One region of the Salinicola sp. CR57 genome, then DNA from elsewhere that is predicted to be linked to it. Evidence: predicted binding sites of a transcription regulator. Region 1 holds the regulator's gene; the other holds the start of a gene.
What was found. Region 1 encodes FliA, which starts transcription of late flagellar genes. Its sites were predicted from a motif close to CTAAAGTTNNNNNNNNNNCNGCCGATA; they were not measured.

Region 1 (7,190 bases):
GGTTGGCGTTCGACACGGCCCGCATGCTGAGCCATGTCTGGTCGATGGGCGAACATACCCTGATCGCCTTGCTGCCGCTTTTCCTGCTGTTCACGGTGGCGGCGATTCTCGGCCCGACGATGTTGGGCGGCTGGCTGGTGTCGGCCAAATCCCTCAAGCCCCAATTGAGCAAGCTCAACCCGCTCAAGGGGCTGAAGAGGATGTTCTCGACACAGGCGCTGGCAGAGCTGGCCAAGGCAATTGCCAAGTCGGTCCTGGTCGGGGGCGTGGGAGTGGCCTATCTGTGGACACAGCGCGACACCTTGCTCGGCCTGATGGAAATGCCGATCCAGCAGGCGCTGGCGACGGCCATGAGGATGGCTGCAGTGGGGTGCGCGCTCATTGTGACCTCACTGCTGCTGGTCATCCTGATCGACGTCCCCTATCAGATGTGGAGCCACAGCAAGAAGTTGCGGATGAGCCGCGAGGACATCCGCCAGGAGCACAAGGAGACGGAGGGGGATCCCCACGTCAAGGGGCGTATCCGCTCGCAGCAGCAGGCCATGGCGAGACGGCGGATGATGAGCAAGGTGCCCACGGCTGACGTGATCGTGACCAACCCCACCCATTACGCGGTCGCACTGAGCTATCAGCAGGATGCGATGGCCGCCCCGGTCGTCATCGCCAAGGGCGCCGATCAGGTGGCCGCCAGAATCCGCGAACTCGGCGACGAGAATCGCATACCGCGCCTGGAAGCCCCGCCGCTGGCTCGCGCGCTTTATCATCATGTCGATCTCGACCAGGAAATCCCTGGCGATCTGTATACCGCGGTAGCCGAAGTCCTGGCCTGGGCGTTCCGCCTCAAGCAGGTCGAAAACGATGGCGGAGAAGTGCCGACGGCCCCCCGTGACTTACCCGTGCCAGCAGCGCTCGATGACGCGGCACCGGATTCATCCAAGGAGAGTGAATGAACGCGCTCAGCCAGTGGTTCGGTCAGCGCAAGTGGCCGGCAGACACGCAATACAAGGTGCTCGCGGGCCCGGTACTGATCATCATGATATTGAGCATGATGATCCTGCCATTGCCGCCATTCGCGCTCGACCTGTTCTTCACCTTCAATATCGCGCTGTCGATCATGGTGCTGCTGGTCAGCATGTTCACCGAGAAGCCGCTGGATTTCGCGGCTTTCCCGGCAGTGCTGCTGTTCTCGACGCTGCTGCGGCTGTCATTGAACGTGGCCTCGACCCGAGTGGTGCTGATGGAAGGGCACCAGGGCGGCGATGCCGCCGGCAAGGTGATCGAGGCCTTCGGCGAGTTCCTGATCGGGGGCAATTTTGCCGTCGGTCTGGTGGTGTTCCTGATTCTCGTCGTCATCAACTTCATGGTCATCACCAAGGGCGCCGGGCGTATCGCCGAAGTCGGGGCTCGCTTCACGCTGGATTCCATGCCAGGCAAGCAGATGGCGATCGATGCCGATCTCAACGCCGGTCTCATCGGTGAGGAAGAGGCGCGCAGACGCCGCACCGAGATCAACCAGGAATCGGAGTTCTACGGTTCCATGGATGGTGCGAGCAAGTTCGTCCGCGGTGATGCCATGGCCGGGCTCTTGATCATGGTCATCAACCTGATCGGCGGGCTGATGATCGGCGTCGCCCAGCACGGCCTGCCCTTCGGCGAAGCCGTGAAGACCTACACCCTGCTGACCGTTGGCGACGGGCTGGTTGCCCAGATTCCTGCGCTGGTGATCTCGACCGCGGCGGGTGTGACGGTGTCACGGGTCAACACCGACCAGGACGTCGGCCAGCAGCTGCTGAGCCAGTTGTTCAACAACCCGCGAGTGATGTTCCTCGCCGCCGGTGTGATGGGCCTGCTCGGCATGATCCCCGGCATGCCTAACGTCGTGTTCCTGCTGTTTGCCGTCGTGCTGGCGGCGCTGGGGTGGTGGATCCTGCGGCGTGAACAGGTCCAGGCGGTCCGCTCGGTGGAGGAGAGAGCGCCACCTGCGGTGCAGGAGACGCCCGAGGCGAGCTGGGATGACGTGCAATTGGTCGACACCCTGGGGCTGGAGGTGGGGCATCGTCTGATCCCGCTGGTGGACCAGCGCCAGAAGGGAGAACTGCTCGGGCGAATCAAGAGCGTGCGCAAGAAGTTCGCCCAGGACGTCGGCTTTCTGCCGTCGGTGGTGCATATCCGTGACAATCTGGAGCTCAACCCCAATGCGTACGTGATCACCCTGAAGGGGGTGGAAGTCGGGCGGGCGGAGGCGTTTCCGGGCAAGTGGCTAGCCATCGATCCGGGTCAGGTTTCCGGTGCCATCGAGGGCAGTCGTACCCAGGATCCGGCATTCGGGCTGACGGCTTACTGGATCGAGACGGCCCAGCGCGAGCGTGCGCAGATTTACGGCTATACCGTCGTCGATGCCAGTACGGTGATCGCGACGCATCTCAATCACCTGCTGCACGAGAATGCCGGCGACATGCTGGGCCGGGCCGAGGTCCAGCAACTGCTGGACAAGGTTGCCGAGCATCAGAAATCGCTGGTGGAAGACGTGGTACCCAAGCTGCTGCCGCTGACGTCGCTCCAGCGCATTCTGCAGAACCTGCTGGCCGAGGATGTCCCGATTCGCGACATGCACACGATTCTCGACGTGCTGGCGGAATACGCCCCGCAGCAGTCGGATGCCAATGAGCTGACCGCCCTGGTGCGGGTCGCGTTGGGTCGAGCGATCACCCAGCAGTGGTTCCCGGGTCGCGAGTCGATGCATGTCATGAGTCTCGAGCCCCGGCTGGAGCAGGTTCTCACCCAGGCGCTCAACAACGGCGGTGCGCTCGAGCCGGGGCTGGCCGATACCCTGATGCAGCAGACGGCCGCCGCGGTCGAGCGCCAGCAGAGCCGGGACGAACCGACCGTGCTGGTGGTACAGCATGGATTGCGCGCGTTGCTGTCACGCTTCCTGCGTCGCCAGATCAAGTCGCTGGTGGTGCTCTCGCAAGCCGAAATTCCGGACGATCGCAATCTGCGGGTCACCACCACCATTGGCGCGCCGCCATGAACCGTCGGCGCACGCTAGCGTCGTGGCGCATCGTGCTGGGCACGATCATCGCATGGCCCATCGCGTTGACCTGGGCTGCCCAGGGAACCTGGGTGGCCCCGTTGCCGGGCCAGACCGTGGTGATGTCGGAGCGTCCGCTGGCGGGCGTCGAGATCCAGCCGCCGCCCTCCCTCGCGGAGGCGAGGATCGATCGCGTTCGCTGGACGTTTCGTACCGATGCGCCTGCGCCGGCGCTGAAGGCCTGGCTATGCCAGCAGACGTTCTGCCTGCCCCTCGCCGGACGTCAGGGGGAAACGCAGCACTTCTCGGGACGTTCCGCCGCCAGCCCGTTCCGGCTGCGGTTCCAGTTGCCGATCGAGGACCACGGCGTCGGCAGGGTGAGAGTCTCGGCTGGCCAATTGATCATCGATTATCGTGGGTAACGCCGACAAACAACCGAAATAGCCGCCGGATAACGGGCAGTTTGCCGTCTTGGCTAGGCGTGCGGGCGGCATAATGATGTCATTGGGTCATGCGTTTCGGTGACCGTGGGTTTTTGGACGAGGCCATTCGATGTATACCGCACAAGGCAAAATCGATCAGCACGCAGTGATTGAGCAGTACTTGCCGATGGTGAGACGCCACGCGCTCTCCCTTCAAGTGCGCCTGCCCGCCAGCGTGGAGCTCGACGATCTCATCCAGGCCGGAATGCTGGGCCTGCTGGATGCCATGGGCCGTTACGACAATGCGCACGGCGCCAGCTTCTCGACCTATGCCAATCAGCGAATTCGCGGCGCGATGATCGATGAACTTCGCAGTCGTGACTGGATGCCGCGGAGCGTGCGGCGCAGTGCCCGAGCCCTGGACCAGGCGGTGAGAAGGCTGGAGCAGCAACTCGGCCGCGCCCCGGAAGAGCGGGAGATAGCTCGCGAGATGGGAATATCCCGCGACGAATACCATCAACTGCTGACGGACGCCAACAACGGCTTCCTGCTGGCGTACGACGAGAGCGATAGCGAGAACGGCGTAACGGCGGTTTCCGAGGGGGGGCCGCCATCGCCGCTGGAGGCGCTGCTCGACGCGGATAACCGGGCCAACGTCATGGCGGCGATCGATGCGCTGCCGGAACGCGAGAAACTGCTGCTGGGGCTCTATTATCAGGAGGAGCTCAACCTGAAGGAGATCGGTGCCGTGCTCGGCGTCAGTGAGTCCCGGGTCTGCCAACTGCACAGCCAGGCGGTTTCCCGGCTGAGAAGTCGGCTCAATCACTGATCGGGTCCCGGTCGGCCGAGAGGCCGGGATAACTCTACGCCGCCGGCTCTGACAGACTCATCGACCCGGGGACGGTCACCGTGACCGCTCCCGGGTCGACGCCACTCAGTGTCCGAACGGGGCCCTCGAACTGGCGCCTGTCAATCCGCGGATGGCGCCGCGCGAACCGCCGCCGCAACCTGCCGCGCCACGTCCTTCCACACCGCACCCAACGCGCGCACCAGCGCCGGATAACCGTCATTCTCCAGCGGCCGCGTCACGTCGAAATGTCGTTGCATCATCAGCCGGTTTCCGTCGTGGAGTTGCCACTCTCCGGAGGCCACGGCGCGACCGTCGTAGCGTCCCTGGAACTGATCGACGCTCAGCGATAGCCGCTGCGCCCCAGCGCCGCCCTGAGCCGAGCTGACGACCGTCACGCCCGGCAGCTCGGCAGACAGCGACTGGCGCAACTGGCGTGTCAACTGGTGGCCCAGCTCTTCGGCCCACAGATTCTGATTGGCGGCATTGAGCTCGATATCGCTGGTCTGCATCACGATACCTTCCTGATCGAGATAGCTGGCCACCTCGACCGGGCTGACGCTGAGTTGCCGATTCCCGGAGATCGATGACGTTGGCGACGGCGGACTCTCGACCTCCGGCAGGGTATAGCGATTGGTTGGTGTCGATTGCGCGGCACAACCCGCCAGGGCCGCGGTCGCGATCATCAGCAGGGTCGTGGCGCCGAACCGGCGCCAGCGGAACATGAGTGAGGCCATCATTGGGGAGCTCTCGGCACAGGGTCGGTTTGGACTTCGCGATCGAAGATCAGCGCATTGGGCTGCTCGCGAAGCGTCTTGGCCACCGGCTGCAGATCGCGCATCAATATTTCCAGCTGCTTGAGGGTGTCATTCAACTGACGGTACCCCGAGGAGCCGGCAGAGAAGCCATTCAGCGTATTCTGCAACTCCTGGAGCGTGTCGTTGAGACTGCCCGGTAGCTGTTGCGTCGCGGGGTCGGAGACGATGGCATTGACCGATTCGGCGATCTGACGCACCTGCTCCAGCGTCTGCTGAGAGGTCTGCATCGTCTGATCCAGGCGGTCGAGAATCGGCTCGACTTGCAGATTGTTGAGCTTGTCCAGCAGGTTCGAGATCTTCTGTTCGATCTGGGCGAAACCACCGGAAACGGTCGGGAACACGGGCTTGCCGTCGAACGTCAGCGCCTTGTAGGGATCGGCGTCCTGGCTGAAGTTGAGGTCGACGAACAGTGCGCCGGTCAGCAGGTTGCCGGCCTTCAGTGTCGCCCGCAAACCATACTCCTTGAACATGGTCTGGAAACGATCCCTGACTTCCTGGTCGTCGATGTCCTCGTTGACGTTTTCGCTGCTCTCCAGCCGCTGGGGCTCGATCCGAATCAGTACCGGGATCGCGAACTGGGTCAGGGTATCGGGCTGCGGGGCAGTGAAGTGCCAGGGGACACTGACGACCGTGCCCACGCGCACGCCACGATACTCCACCGGCGCGCCGCGACTGAGCCCTCGAACGGTGTCGTCGACCAGCAGGACATATTCGATGTACTGGTCATAGGTGCCCTCGCGCGCACTCTCCTCGTTGTTGTAGAGGGTGTAGGTCGTGTCCTGCTTGGCGGGATTGCCGCGGGCGATATCCTCGGGAACGCCGAAGGTCACGCCGCCGCTGATCAACGTCTCGAACGAGTCCAGGTTGACGTTCACCCCCTCCGAATCCAGCTGCACGTCGATGCCGGAAGAGCTCCAGAAACGCGTGGTATCGGTCACCAGGCTGTCGTAGGGAGACTGGATGAAGATGCGGTGGCGCATCTCGCGTTTGTCGGGGTCGAAATCGGTACTCTCCACGCGACCGACGGTATAGCCCTGGTAGGTGACCGGATCGCCGGCGCTGAGCGAATTGCCGACCTGACTCACCAGGTTGATCCTGAGTCCAGGGGCATCCGGCGGTGCGACCGGAGGCTGTTCGAGGACATCGAAGCTGTCCTGGGCTTCATCGCTCTTGCCCGGCGCGAGCTGGATGTAAGCGCCGGACAGCACGGTATTGAGACCGCTGATGCCCTCACGCCCGATGCGTGGCTTGACCACCCAGAAGCGTGTCTCGGCATTGAGCATTCGCTCCGCGTCGTTGGACATGCGCGCCGTGACCACGGTGTGTGACAAGTCGTCGGACAGGCGGACGGCCTCGACATGGCCGACTTCGACATTACGCGTCTTGATCAGGGTCTTGCCGGCCTCTATGCCCTCGGCGTTGTCCATGTTCAGCGTGATCAACGGCCCTCGGCTGGAAATGTTGTCCCACACCATCCAGGCACCGATCAGCGCCGCTAGTAGAGGCACTATCCAGATCGGCGAGAGTCGCGATTGCGACACCCGTTTGGCGCGTTGCATCGAATCAGGCATCGTCGGCTTCCTTGACGGGCGAATAGGGTGACTGGCGTTTGAGCGCGGCCGGCATGTGGGGCTGCATGTTGCGCGCGTCCCAGATCAGGCGTGGGTCGAAGCTGATCGCGGCCAGCATGGTAATGATGACCACCGCGGAAAAGGCGAGCGCCGCCGGGCCTGGCGTGATCGCCAGCAGCGATCCGGCATGGACCAGCGACACCAGAATGGCGACCACGAAGACGTCGATCATCGACCAGCGCCCGATCAGTTCGGTGATCCGGTACAGCTTCTGGCGCTTGTGCTTGAATTCGGATTCACCGCTGCGCCGGACTGTAATGCAGAGCCAGCCGAGTGCGAAGACTTTACCGATCGGCACTACGACACTGGCGGTGAAAATGACCAGCGCGATGGGCCAATCGCCGTGGCCGAGAAAGATCATGACGCCGCCGATGATGGTCGAGGGCGTTTCGTTGCCCAGCGACGTCGTGGTCATGATCGGGTAGAGATTGGCGGGGATGT
Region 2 (7,190 bases), 270 kb from region 1:
GGAGGTAAGGCTCAGTCGAACCACTTCCGCAGCGTTGTGGCTCCAGTGGCTGATGATGTCATCGGCGAACTGAATCAGCAGATTCAGATCCGGTTGGGGAGACGGGAGGAACAGGCCCAAGCGTTGATGGCCTTGGCCCAATGCGTCCAGGCCTTGACCGGAGCGCACGAATGCCTCCCCATCCGCATTGATGAAGTCTTCCGGCGCGGGCACTTCGCCCTCGCCGATCCCGATGGCGATTCGGGCGTCCCAGCTCTGGCGTCGAGAAGGAGAGTGCTCGAGCAGGCTGGCACGCATGAGGACAGCCGCGACGATAGTGTCCTCGATCCTGGGAACGGCCAACTGGAAGGCGTCACCACGGAACCGCGTGCCCACGGCATCCAGCGTCTGGCCGAGACGTTCGATGCCGGTATCGATCGCGCCGCGCAACTTGCGTTTGTCGGCAATATCGCGGGAGGCAACGATGTCTCCACTGAGCACGCCGATCAATCTCATGAGACTCCTTATCGATATCCAAATGAAACAGCTGGATTATAGAACAAAAAGGCTATTTTTACGCTTATGCATAAAAAAAGCTATTAAGGCAGGGCGCTGAAGATATCGATAAGATGAAGGTAAACGAGTACTGGATATCCATCCAGTTCATGCTTGTAAATTTTGTTATCCGGATGATGTCCGGGTGACCGACTCAACGACAGTGGTATGCGCTGCTGGCGTGTTGTCGGCCCCGATCAGTCTCACCGCTACCCGATTTCGGCCGTGTTCCTTGCAGTCGTAAAGTGCCTGATCCGCGTGGTTGATCATTTCGTCGATATCGATCAACAGGCCGTTGGGGCTCGTTACCACGCCAACGCTGACGGTGACGACTGGGGCGACGGGAGAGTACTCATGCGGCAGCCCAAGCGCCTGGATCATGCCTCGCATCGCGTCTGCCAGGGCCCGGGCTTCCTCATTGCCAGTATTGATCAGCAGCACGAGAAACTCTTCACCACCGAGTCGCACCACGACATCGGTGTCTCGACGGAACGTATCCCTCAACACCCCGGCGATATCCACGAGACAGCTGTCGCCGGCCGGATGGCCATAGTTGTCGTTGTATGCCTTGAAATGATCCACGTCGATCATCATTGCCGATACCGTACAGCTCAGCCGGCGACTCAGCGGGACCAGAATATCCAGGCGCTTTTCCAGCATTCGGCGATTACCGAGTCCCGTCAGCGGGTCGTTGAGGGTCTGCTCCAGTAGCGCGGCGTGGTGGCTTCTGGACTCCTCGATCAACCGCTGGAGTTGCCGTGCCAGTAAACCGACGGCATCGGCACGGCTGGAGAGATCGAAGGGCATTTCACGAGGCGTGGTACTGAAGTCATGTTCGAGGCGGACGTGATCGGCCATGCGTCTGACTGGCACCAGTAGTTGCCGGTTTATCAGCCACAGCGTGGCTGCGAGCCCCGCGAGTCCGATAGGCAGACCGGCCAGTATGACCGTCACCAAGGTACCGCCAGCGATTACCACGAGCCAGGCCGCCGTCAGTATCGCCAGCGAGCTGCCTATCCAGATTCCGGCGAGGACCCCCAGCGTCCGGGCCGACAAGTAATTTTTCATTTTCGGCATGTCTTGAACCGATGTCCTGGTTGCCGAAGACCGCAGTCCGTCGTCGGATGAGTGGAACGCGTACCCATTCGTGCCGAGACGGGGATACGCGTGGTCTCCAGTTCAATATCGACGTTCCGTGGGCGAACTGTAGCGCTATCGTCGGAACCATAAGTAATTAGATGTCATTGATTTAGCGTGCGCTTATCCAGATTTTGCAGACTGATAATCTTAAAGGCCGCCTGTTCGAATAAAGTCTTAACAATCAAATCGGCATCGGACTATCCTTGGTGCTGTTTTTTTGCCGAGACGAACATTGCTCTCAGTTCGGCGATGGCGGTTTGCCCCTGTGGCAAATGTCGGGCGGTCATCGCTTGGAGCCGGTTCGCGAATATGAAGTGAAAGGGATCGTGAGTTAATAAATAGCGGTAATTGGTATGCTTTAAAAAAATCATCCCGACAAGCCTTGCAACTCTGTAAATATCGGCAATAATGTCTTCGCTTAAACCAATCCGCAACGGAACGACGAATGTCTCTACTCAGCGATTATGTCAAGAAAGAACAGCTCCTGAAGCAGCTTGAAGAAGAGCTGAAGCGCATGGAGGGTGATCAGCGCCTGAAATCCGAACTCGAGTTCAAGGAGAAGCTCGAGGCACTGATGGCGGAATACGGTAAGACGACGCGGGACGTCATGGAATTGTTGAGTCCGGCTGAGGGCTCCCAGGCCTCGGCAGCGCCGGCGAGCTCCGCTGGAGGACGCCGCAAGCGCAAGCTGAAAATCTACAAGAACCCCAAGACTGGTGAAGTCGTCGAGACGCGTGGCGGCAATCACAAGACCTTGAAGGCCTGGAAAGACGAGCACGGCGGCGATACCGTCGAATCTTGGGTCGTCAGAACGGAAGACTGAGCATTTACTACTGTTACTTCGCTTGGTCGAAAGAGCCCTCTGCCATCGTTTTGGCGGAGGGTTTTGCTTTTCAAGCCTTGGAACTGATCCCGCCGAAGCCGCCATGTCGGGATTGACCGCTTGGCCCGTAGACGCTGCCACCAATGGCACGATTCAGAAAATCGATAGCCTGTTGGTTATGCTCCAGCCGCTGGGAGATAATGTGGCCGTTGAGACGGTTGGTTTGACGAACCTGTTCCGCCAACCGGCGAATACGCTGCCAGGTCTCCTCCATGCCGGTGGCATTGGCGAACTGGGCCGCGCCTTGGCTGCCGACGCCAAATCCCTGCGACCGTTGATGCTCCCTGCGTAGACCTTCGAGTCGATCAAGCTCGCTCAGTTGCTTTTGTTTCGACGCCGCCAGCGTGCTGAGACGCTCTCCATCGGCATTACCCGAGCCAAGGCAATTGGCCTCGGCATCCAGCGTTTCGGCGAAAGCTTGCAGCAGGGCCTGTTGTTCGCGGAGCAATTCGGCTGGCGTCATGGAAGATTCCTGAATCCGGACCTGAAGTCAGTCAGATGATTAACGCTCACCCAGCATGTCGCGGACGCTCTGGATCAGGCCGTCGGCGATCTTGCCGGTATCGAGTTCGAGCCGGCCCTCGGAGATGGCCTGGCGAATGTCGTTGACGCGAGCAGTGTCGATGTCGCCACTATCGTCAGCGGTCGATATCTGGCTCAACGTCGTGGTCGAACCGGCCGCCGTCTTGGCGTTTCCCAGCGATTCAACACTCTTGCGCTGCTCGGCGGCTTCGTTCTGCGTAGGACGAGTCAGCGGCTGTGTCTGGTCGATTTTCAAAGTCGTTACCTCATGGCTGGATGCACGATGACGGGGTTTCCTACGTTATCGGCAGCGCCCGCGGAAGCTGAAAGCAATTAAGGAAGAGTTTTGTTAAGAAATTTATCCGAGTGGGCTAGAAGTCCACCCGCAGTCGATCCTGTCCTGTCACTCTCCCTTGAAGGATCTGGTTGTTCTCCGTCTTGAGTCGAATCGTACTCCCCAGCCCACCGTTGTCCAGCGCCTCGACGTTGCGACTGACACGAAAGCCCTGGCCAACGGCGGTGAGTACCACCGTGTCGCCACGTTTTACCATCCAGGGCTTGCGCACCATGCTCTCGGTCAGGGTGGTGCCCGGCGGAATACGCCGGGTGGCAACCATGCCGTCCACCTGGGCGGGATCGTCCAGATAGCCACGGCGGAGTCGGGAAATGTCCGTCTGCTGCCAGTCCAGCGTCCTCGCATCGATCCTCTGCCCCGGCTCGATTGGCTGGCTGGCCACCAGATGACGGACGACCGCGGAAACCGTTGCCTGCACGTAGCGGGTGCGGCTGCTGTCGTTGCCGCAGTGCACGCCCACGGTCACCCGGCCTTGGGGAACCCCCGGTCGAGGCAGGAAAGGTTGGGGTGTCGGACAATCCCCGAGATCGGCTGCACGATCCTGAACCGCTATCTTGACCTGATCCCCGAGTGAAGCGGTCTGCTGCTGAAGAAAGCGCGTGACGCTCGCGCTGATCGCATCGTCCGTCGGAATCTCGGTATCCGCTTGCGATATCGAAGGTATCGGTAACAGCGACAGCGCGAACAGCAACGCCATCAGCGTCATGGCTCCGGTCCAGGCGACCCGTCGCAGACCGGGGCGGCACTTCGACCTGGCGCGCTGAAACGTGTCGGGCGGATCTGCTCGCATGTCGTGGACCTCGGTGGCTGGCAGGCTCGCGGTGTACCGCGTCGATCGACGGAATTCCCCATAGTGGAAGCGATTTTAAACGGACCCGCAGCCAGGCATTGATAAAAATGGCGCGCAATTACGGGTCTGTTTACACGTTTGCCACGAACATCCCGCCGCTATTCTCCACTCTGTCAATTTTCCAGCGAACGCCATTCGAGGTGCACGGCATGTTCGACAAGTTGGATAACGCGGTGCGCTTCCAGCAGGAGGCCATCAATCTGCGTGCGGAGCGCCAGCAGGTTCTGGCCAATAACATCGCCAATGCCGATACGCCCAACTTCAAGGCCCGGGATTTCGATTTTCGCGCCGAGTTGAACCGGGTGATGGAGCAGGGTCGCAGCGAGGCTTCCGGTGGGCTGTCACTGGCGCGGACCTCGGCCCGGCACATTCCCGGGCAGGCCGGTGGCGGGACGGGCGTACGGGATCTGCTCTATCGGGTGCCGGATCAGCCCAGTCTCGATGGCAATACGGTCGACATGGATCGGGAGCGTTCGGCCTTTGCCGACAATTCGCTGCGTTATCAGGCGGATGTCACTTTCGTCAGTCGCAAGATCCAAGGGCTGAAGAAAGCCATGCAATCGGAGTAACACGATGTCGATGTTCAGCGTATTCGAAATTTCCGGCTCGGCGCTGTCCGCCAATTCACAGCGGATGAACGTGACGGCCAGCAATCTGGCCAATGCGGACAGTGTCGCCGGTCCTGACGGGCAGCCTTATCACGCCAGGCAGGTGATGTTCCAGGCGATGAGCCAGCAGGGCGGCAGCGCAGGCGGTGTTCGCGTCAACGGTGTGATCGAGGACAACACCACGCCAATGCGAATGGAGTATCGGCCGGGGCACCCGTTGGCGAACGACGAGGGCTACGTGACGATGCCCAATGTCGACCCGGTCAACGAGATGGTGGACATGATCGCCGCCTCACGCTCTTACCAAGCCAACGTCGAGGTCATGAACACCGCCAAGACGCTGATGACGAAAACACTCACCATCGGCGAAGGCTGATCGGTGTCGGTCCATAGCGAGGAGATGTCATGTCCAGTCCGGTGATCGGCAACAGTACCCTGGCCAACATCAATGGCGCGGCCGCCAAGAGCTCTACCACGGGAGTCGACTCCGGCAGCGAGCTCAACGAGCGTTTCATGACGCTGCTGGTGACGCAGTTGAAGAACCAGGACCCGACCAGCCCGATGGAAAACTCGGACATGACGGCGCAACTGGCTCAGATCAACACCGTCAGCGGTATCGAGAAGCTCAACGACAGTCTGTCCGCGATCACCGACCAGATCGACGCGGGCCAGGCGTTACAGGCCACGGCGTTGATCGGTCAGGGCGTGATGGTGCCGGGCAACAGAATCCTGGTGGGAACTTCCGATGACGCCAACGGTGTGGTCACCACGCCTATCGGTGTGGAGCTGGATAGTGCCGTCGAGGATCTGCAGATCGATATTCGCGGTGCCAGCGGCGAGATCATCGACAGCTTCTCCACCGGGCCCTTGTCCGCAGGCGTCCACAGCTTTACCTGGGATGGCAAGCTGGCCGATGGCTCCAACGCTGCCGTCGACAGCACCTACACGGCTTCCCTGACCGGCACCGTAGGGGATGAAACCTACGCGCCGGCTGCGCTGAACTACGCCCTGGTCAACGGGGTGATTCAGGGGGCGAACGGCGCCCAGCTCGACTTGGGATACGCTCAGGATCCCGTGGCGCTCTCGGAAGTACGTCAGATTCTCTGAGTGAGATTCAGCAACGACATCAACCGTTCTAGCGGACGCAACCGATAAACGTAGGGGATCAGTCATGGGCTTTTCGCAGGCATTGAGTGGCGTCAACGCCGCTTCCCAGCAGTTGGATGTAATCGGCAACAATATTTCAAACTCCCAGACCAAGGGGTTCAAGAGCGGATCGGTCCAGTTCTCGGACGTATTCGCCAATAGCGCCGTGGGCCTGGGTACCCGGGTCTCCGGCGTACTCCAGGACTTCAGCAATGGCAGCCTGGAAGCTACCGGACGCAATCTGGACATCGCCATCAGCGGCGATGGCTTCCTGCGCTTCCAGCAGGAGGGCGAGGTCGGCTACTCGCGCAACGGCCAGTTGACGCTGACCGCCGACGGATTTCTGGAAAACGCCCAGGGCGCCCGACTGATGGGCTACGGCCTGGCGGATGCCACCAACGTCAACTCCGGTGTCGTCGTCGGCGGCCAGCCGCAGGTGCTCAACGTGCCGGCGGCGGACATGCCGGCCAGTGCTACCGGTGCCACCGGAACGGGGATCAACATTCAGCTCAACCTGGATGCCTCTACCGTGGCCGACGACTCCTCGACCGCCGTGCTCTATGACAATCTTGCGGCCAAGACGGCGGGAGACACTACCCAGCAGACGAACGTCGCCTACAACTACTCCACCAGCTTCACGGTCTACGACTCGCAGGGCGCGCAGCACAATGCCACGCTGTACTTCCAGAAGACCGGCGACAATGCCTGGAGCGCCCGTACGGCGCTGGACGGCGTGCTTACCGATCAGACGCTCACCGCGACCTTCGATAGCGCCGGCAAGCTGGCCACCATCGACGGTGAAGACGCCACCGCCAATCCGGTCAACTGGCCGAACCTGGCGTTCACCGACAACGAACTGGGCGACGGCGTCGATCCGATCAGTGCGACCTTCAACATGGCGGGCAGTACCCAGTTCTCCAACGACTCCACGGTCAAGAGCCTGGCGCAGGATGGTTATGCGTCCGGCGCCCTGGTGGGCGTCAGCTTCGCTGATGACGGCTCCGTCGTCGGCAGCTACTCGAACGAGAAAACCATCGATCTCGGACAGATCGCGCTGGCCACCTTCCGCAACCCCGAAGGGCTGTCGCCCTCCGGCGGCAACCTGTTCGCGGCGACCGCCACCTCCGGCAACGAGCTGCTGGGCATTGCCGG

Region 2: the regulator FliA is predicted to act here: its motif matches at 3,382-3,408, upstream of flgM (flagellar biosynthesis anti-sigma factor FlgM).

The regions. Positions count from the first base shown of each region.
Region 1 covers NZ_PZJL01000006.1:207,337-214,526, forward strand. Annotated here, with positions in the region: gene flhB (flagellar biosynthesis protein FlhB) at 1-950, shown strand, start outside; gene flhA (flagellar biosynthesis protein FlhA) at 947-3,031, shown strand; gene DOM56_RS11020 (flagellar protein FlhE) at 3,028-3,453, shown strand; gene DOM56_RS11025 (RNA polymerase sigma factor FliA) at 3,584-4,282, shown strand; gene DOM56_RS11030 (ABC-type transport auxiliary lipoprotein family protein) at 4,423-5,040, opposite strand; gene pqiB (intermembrane transport protein PqiB) at 5,037-6,689, opposite strand; gene DOM56_RS11040 (paraquat-inducible protein A) at 6,682-7,190, opposite strand, start outside.
Region 2 covers NZ_PZJL01000006.1:475,840-483,029, reverse strand. Annotated here, with positions in the region: gene DOM56_RS12305 (hypothetical protein) at 1-495, opposite strand, end outside; gene DOM56_RS12300 (sensor domain-containing diguanylate cyclase) at 661-1,602, opposite strand; gene DOM56_RS12295 (histone-like nucleoid-structuring protein, MvaT/MvaU family) at 2,120-2,497, shown strand; gene DOM56_RS12290 (flagellar protein FlgN) at 2,568-3,020, opposite strand; gene flgM (flagellar biosynthesis anti-sigma factor FlgM) at 3,060-3,335, opposite strand; gene flgA (flagellar basal body P-ring formation chaperone FlgA) at 3,451-4,140, opposite strand; gene flgB (flagellar basal body rod protein FlgB) at 4,434-4,853, shown strand; gene flgC (flagellar basal body rod protein FlgC) at 4,858-5,268, shown strand; gene DOM56_RS12265 (flagellar hook assembly protein FlgD) at 5,298-5,999, shown strand; gene flgE (flagellar hook protein FlgE) at 6,064-7,190, shown strand, end outside.